Regions from separate parts of the Oceanisphaera sp. IT1-181 genome, predicted to be linked through region 2. Evidence: predicted binding sites of a transcription regulator. Region 2 holds the regulator's gene; the other holds the start of a gene.
What was found. Region 2 encodes LexA, which represses DNA repair genes until DNA is damaged. Its sites were predicted from a motif close to ANCTGTNTNNNNANACAGNT; they were not measured.
Positions count from the first base shown of each region.

Region 1 (3,365 bases), 1.1 Mb from region 2:
TCATTCAGTAACAAAAAAAGCGCTCACTTTTTCATGAGTGAGCGCTTTTTTGAAGGATACAAAGCGAGTCAGTCCGCAGACTTTGGTTTTTTCTGCGGCTTAAGATCTGTGTCTAACGGCTGAACTTTTTTCTCTTCATCTCGCTGCTGTTTTTGTTCGGGCTCTTGCTCAGGCGGTGCGTCTGGCTTGGCTGACTTAGGCAGTAACGCTAAAAAATTATCGTGGGCGATAGCGCTGGCCACATTGGTGGGCAATGCCTGCAATATCGGTTCGAAGCCTTGCATAGTCTTGCCTAAGTTGCCAAAGCGACCCACAACATCACTGCCGAGTACGAAGCGAGTGGGGTATTGTGTTAGCAATGCCAACCACTTCGGCCGTGGCTTGCCTTTTTCATCGAGCAAGTAGGGCTCTAGCAACGTCCAAGATAAATCTATGGTTAAGTTGTCATAGTCGGCCAACAGGCGCTTGAGTAAGGGTCGTAAAAAGTCTAATTCATCTTGATGACGATGCAGCTCTTTACTGGTACCCGCATGGGCCCAAATAAACTTAACATCAGGATTTTTACTGACCGCCTCTTCCAGCTCTTCTAAATACAGCGGGTTACGCTCACGCTTTGAGGTGACGTTGCTGTGAATAAGCACCGGCAAGTTGAACTCAGCTGCCACCTTATAGATTTTCATCATGGCTTCGCTATTGGCGCGCGGCGTATCGCCGTGCAGCAGCGCGGTGACGTCGTCGTGACGAGTAAACACTTCGCCAATGCCTTGCCAAAAGCCAGGGTTAAGCTCAAGCGCACGGCGCAAATGAGCGGCAGAATTTTTATCGGTGGCGTTAATGCCGGATAAAAAAGGAATAAAACGCTGCTGATCCTCAGGCGCCAGCGCTTGAATGGCATGCAATAACTCAAAATCAGTGGCGCTATACCAATACATGGCGGCGTCGTCACCCGCATAGTAACGAGGCTTTTGCGGTTCATCTTCTTGCCAAATTTTCGCCACCGGAATGCCCATAATGGCGGCACGGCGAATATCACCGTCGTCCATGGCGCTCAGCAATGCAGGCATGCCCTCAGACTCTTGAAAAAAATCGACGTAGTGCAGATGACCATCCACGTAGGCGCGGGCCTGAGCGAGCGGGCTGCTGAGTAATAAGGAGAGGCTCAGCGATGCATAAAGAGTAGTCCGTAACAAAATATTGCCTTTTTTAAGAATGACTTACTGATAAGAGCTCAGTAATACGTAAGAGTTCGCTTAACGCAGAGCGCTTGCTTGCGAGTTAGTCAGTAACTGACCTTAAAAGTATAAAAAGTCAGCATATTAGCCGACTTGAACGCGGCTTTCATCTTTTGGTGCTATCTGGATCTCATCTTGATCGATATGGGTTAACAGCTTGGCGCAGTCTCGCACTCACATTTATCCGCACTGAAACGCGTAAGCGCATTCCTTACTTGCGGTCTGAACTATCTAAAAATACACTGTTTATATATACAGTGTTGTGAGGTGACTAAGATGGCTGTTTTGTTAGGGAAAATAGAAGAAGGTATGCATCAAATACTGCCGTTGCTGCTGGATCGCGCTTCTTGTGGATTTCCGAGTCCGGCGCAAGATTATGTAGAGCAGGGCATAGACCTCAACGATTATTGCATTCGCCACCCCGCAGCCACGTATTTGGTGCGGGCCAGTGGTGATAGCATGATCAACGCTGGCATTTATCCCGGCGATTTATTAGTGGTGGATCGCAGTGTAGAGGCGCGCCATGGCCAGATTGTGATTGCCAGCGTGAACGGCGAAATGACCTGTAAGCGACTCGAGTTAAGGCCCATCGTTCGGCTGATGGCGGCTAATCCTGATTACGCGCCTATCGTACCGGGCGAGGGCGTCACGCTCGAAGTATTTGGCGTGGTCACCAATTTAGTACGCAAGTTAGCCCTATGAAACCGGTATTCGCGCTGGTGGATTGTAATAACTTTTATGCCTCCTGCGAGCGGCTATTTAGGCCAGATTTACTCGGCCGACCCATAGTGGTGCTCTCTAATAACGATGGCTGCGTGGTGGCGCGAAGTGCTGAGGCAAAGCTGCTCGGTATTAAAATGGGCGTGCCGTATTTTAAGATAAAAGATGAGTATCAGGCCATGGGCGGCGTGGTGTTCTCCAGCAATTACGCCTTGTACGCAGATATTTCTAGCCGCGTCATGCAAGTGCTAGAAATGCTCTCGCCCAAAGTCGAGGTGTACTCCATTGATGAAGCCTTTATTGATGTGAGCGGCATACAAAGTCTCACGCCGTTAAGCGTGTTTGGTGCCGAGCTACAAAGCACGGTGGCGCGCTGGGTAGGCATTAACGTGGGCGTAGGCATTGCACCCACCAAGACACTCGCCAAGCTGGCTAATTACGCGGCCAAACGTTGGCCAGCCACTGGGGGCGTGGTCGATCTGACCGAACCAGTGCGGCAAAAAAAGCTACTGCAGTTAGTGCCAGTGGAAGAGGTCTGGGGCATAGGCCGGCGTTTGGCCAAGCAACTGAATGCCATGGGTATTCATACCTCTTGGCAGTTAGCCCAAGCCAATAGCAAGGTGATCCGCCGCCAGTTTTCGGTGGTGGTGGAGCGCACCGTGTGTGAGCTGAATGGCGAGAGTTGTTTAGGGCTAGATGAAGGGCTTGGCCCCAAGCAGCAGTTGATCAGCTCGCGCAGCTTTGGCGAGAAAATTACCGAGTTAGCGCCGCTGCGCCAAGCGGTCAGCCAATATGCTTGTCGGGCAGCAGAGAAGCTACGCCTACAACACAGCTATTGCCGACTGGTGCAGGTATTTGTGCGCACCAGCCCGTTTGCACCCAATCAAACTTATTACAGTAATTCGGCGCTCACTGTCTTGAACGTGCCCAGCAATGATAGCCGCGAGTTAGTGCACGCCGCCCAGCATTGTTTAACGCAAATTTGGCGGCCCGGTTATCGCTACCAAAAAGCGGGCGTTATGCTCACCGACTTTTGGCCCGCCGGCACTTATCAAGCCAGCCTGTTTGATGAAGTAAGCCCTAAGCCGCGTAGTAAACAACTCATGGCGGCGATGGATAATATTAATCGCAGTGGCAAGGGCCGCATTTTTCTCGCCGCCGAAGGCATTCAAACCGACTGGAAAATGAAACGTGAGTACCTTTCACCGGCTTACACCACCCGTATTAGCGACTTACCGAAAGTCACTTAAGCCAGACTGAAATATGAGTTAGCGAGCGATTCGCGGTTCTGAGTCTTGTTCTGGCTCTTGTTGATAAGAGCTTGAGGGGGCTTCACTGGCAGGCAGCGCTTCGGTTACGGAAGGGGCGGGCTGCAACTCTTCTCTCGGGCTGGGCATAGTGAAGTATAAGAAG
Region 1 is NZ_CP136856.1:862,302-865,666, forward strand. It holds gene R0134_RS03935 (amidohydrolase family protein) at 69-1,190, opposite strand; gene umuD (translesion error-prone DNA polymerase V autoproteolytic subunit) at 1,509-1,934, shown strand; gene umuC (translesion error-prone DNA polymerase V subunit UmuC) at 1,931-3,202, shown strand; gene R0134_RS03950 (hypothetical protein) at 3,221-3,365, opposite strand, start outside.
Region 1: the regulator LexA is predicted to act here: its motif matches at 1,473-1,492, upstream of umuD (translesion error-prone DNA polymerase V autoproteolytic subunit).

Region 2 (3,365 bases):
GCCGCCAGTTGGTCACGTAGGGTGAGCGAGCGAATTTCTTGTTGGTCTTGTTCGGCTAACAGACTATTGATGGCATCACGCAGTAGTGGAATATGCTGCTCAACGAGTGGCATTTTATCGGCACTTTCTAGCATTAAATCCACAGTAACCCGAACATAACCCAAGGTTTGGCCTGAGTTATGGTAGTTAGTAATAATGTCAGGCTCTATGGTGTAATATAGCGGACCTTCGGTGATGGCTTCTTCAGCGTGAAGCTGGGTCGTGGTGAACAGAATACACAGTGCGATTATGCGAAACATCGTAAGCCTTCTAACTGAATAATATGGCTATTGTTTAAACAAAGTGTGAGCCGGTCAAGTGAATACGTGTTTTTCAGAATTAAAACTGTCATTAAGATCTTTATCTTATCCCCTCAGTATTAGGCAATACCCGTGAACGCTACCGTCGATGCCCATTGGCGCTGGCAGTTTGCCGACCCTGCTCAACCGGCTCCCAGTTCTAGTTCCAGCCTTAACCATTGGTTACAGGATACGGGTTCATTAACCGCTCGTTTACGCTTGCATTGTAAACAATTTCGGGTGTTATTACTGAATACCCGTGCGGACGTGCCGTTTACGCCAAGCCAAGCAAACTGGTTAGGTGAAACTCACGGCTATTGTCGCGAAGTCTTGCTGTTATGCGATGAGCAACCCTGGATTTATGCCAGCTCGCTGTATTCTAATTCTGCGCTGCAAGCCGTGCCTGCGCTCGGCGGCTTAGGGCCAAAAGCCTTGGGCGAATTATTGTTCGACCATCCCCAATTAATACGCAGTCAGTTTGAGTTTGCGCAGTTGACGGCACTTGAGTCGCAGCAGCTAGCACAGCAAGTTCATCCTTCTCCGCTTAATATACCTACCAGCCGAGCACTGTGGGCGCGTCGCTCGGTACTGGCCATTCCCCAGGCGAGCGTGTTAGTGAGCGAATTGTTTTTGCCCGCCGCGCGTTCTTACAGAGAGTAAATTTCATGACCAGCATCTCCACTTCACCTAAACCCGCTGGGCCTAACCCCAATGTGCCTACCCCGCCTCGACCTAAATGGCGTGCCTACATGGCACTGGCTCGGCTCGATAAACCCATAGGTACGCTGTTACTGCTTTGGCCGACCTTATGGGCCTTATGGATTGCCGGTGACGGGCGCCCGTCTTGGTGGCTACTGTTAGTGTTTATCGTGGGCGTGTTTTCGATGCGCTCGGCGGGGTGCGTGATCAATGATTATGCGGATCGCCATATTGATGGCCATGTGAAGCGTACCAATGGGCGGCCCTTGGTCACGGGTGAGCTTACGGAGCGCCAAGCACTCGGCTTTTTTTCCTTGTTGGTGGGGATTTCTTTCTTACTGGTGCTCACCACCAATAAACTGACCATTTTGCTGTCGGTGGCGGGCCTTGGCTGGGCGGCGCTGTATCCTTTTATGAAACGCTACACACACTTGCCGCAACTGTTTTTGGGCATTGCTTTTTCGTGGGCCATTCCCATGGCATTTGCCGCAGAAAGTAACAGCTTGCCGCTAGGGTTATGGCTGTTATTTGCCGCCAACCTAACGTGGACCATCGCCTACGACACCATGTATGCCATGGTGGACAGGGATGACGACTTGCAAATTGGCGTTAAATCCACCGCCATCTTATTTGGTCGCCGCGATAAGCTGATCGTCGGCGTATTGCAGTTACTGACGCTGATGCTCTTGGTGGCGGCCGGCCAATCGTTTGCCTTAGGCGCCTTCTTTTACTGGAGCTTATTAGGCGCGGCAGGCTTATTTGTGTTTCAACAGCGACTGATCCGCGACCGAGAGCGTGCGGCTTGTTTTCGAGCTTTCTTGAATAACAACTATGTGGGCATGCTGGTGTTTGTCGGCCTAGTACTGACGTTGCTCTAAGTACTGACCCTGCTTTAGGCGGTGATTAGCCGCAGATAACAGAGAATGATGGCCTGATTGAGGCTGAGGCCATGGGCGCAGGATTTTATGCTTGCTCTGTTGCGCATACTGGATATACTGACAGTTAACTGTATATAAAAACAGGTGCCTTATGAAAGCGCTCACGCTTCGCCAGTCTCAGGTACTGGACATTATTAAAGATCATATTCAGCAAACCGGTATGCCACCGACCCGTGCCGAAATTGCCGGTATCTTGGGGTTTAAATCCGCGAATGCCGCCGAAGAACACCTTAAAGCGTTGGCCAGAAAAGGTGTGATTACCATGATGCCGGGTACGTCTCGGGGGATTCGTCTGATTGAAGATGAGCCAGAAGAAACGGGCTTGCCACTGATTGGCCGCGTGGCCGCAGGCGAGCCAATTTTGGCGCAACAGCACATAGAAAGTCATTACCAGCTGGATCCCGCGCTGTTTCATCCGGCCGCCGACTTTTTGCTCCGTGTTCAAGGCATGAGCATGAAGAATATCGGCATCATGGATGGGGATCTACTGGCGGTACATAAGACGCAAGAAGTGCGCAATGGCCAAGTCGTGGTGGCGCGCTTAGACGATGAGGTGACGGTGAAGCGCTTTCAACGTAAGGGTAATAAGGTCAGCTTATTGCCGGAAAACGAAGAGCTGAGCCCCATCGAAATTGACTTGCGCAGCCAAGAGCTGATCATCGAAGGCTTAGCTGTGGGCGTGATCCGCAATTCAGACTTTTAAAAAATCACCTTATATTTTAGCGTGAGACTAGCTTAAGCTAGCTCACGCTTTTTTTGCTCTATTGCTGAGCCTATCGCCCGCTCAAGCCATATCTGCCTCTGTTCAGGGGCTTACTTTGAGCGCTTAGCCAACATCGGCATGCTGTTCTTATTTTATCTTCGCACAAAAATTCCGCACATATCGCTCAGCTATGCTTTACTTACTCCTAACGTCGGCATTGCAAGTACTGCATAAGAGTACGAGGCCGACTCGCATAATCACAGAACGTCAGAACGCCAATATTCAGGATGAAACTTGGGGGTGCGTAGTGAAGTCGATTCTGCTGCTGTTTTCTTTACTTATAACCCTGCCGCTACGAGCACAAACTCGTTTAAATATGACCCCCGGCGTGACTGATATCAGCCAAAAAGTGTATGGCCTGCACATGACCATATTACTGATCTGTGTGGTGATTGGGGTGATTGTGTTTGGCATTATGTTTTGGGCCATCATTCATCATCGCAAAGCCAAAGGGGCACAAGCCGCACAGTTTCACGAAAGTACTAAAGTAGAAATCATCTGGACTCTGATCCCCTTCGTTATCTTGGTAAGCATGGCTATTCCGGCTACTCACACCCTAATCGCCATGGAAGATGCCAGCCAATCAGATCTGACGGTGCAAGTTACGGCTTCTCAGTGGAAGTGGCA
Region 2 is NZ_CP136856.1:3,284,595-3,287,959, reverse strand. It holds gene R0134_RS14615 (flagellar basal body-associated FliL family protein) at 1-299, opposite strand, end outside; gene R0134_RS14610 (chorismate--pyruvate lyase family protein) at 432-998, shown strand; gene ubiA (4-hydroxybenzoate octaprenyltransferase) at 1,088-1,915, shown strand; gene lexA (transcriptional repressor LexA) at 2,067-2,678, shown strand; gene coxB (cytochrome c oxidase subunit II) at 2,986-3,365, shown strand, end outside.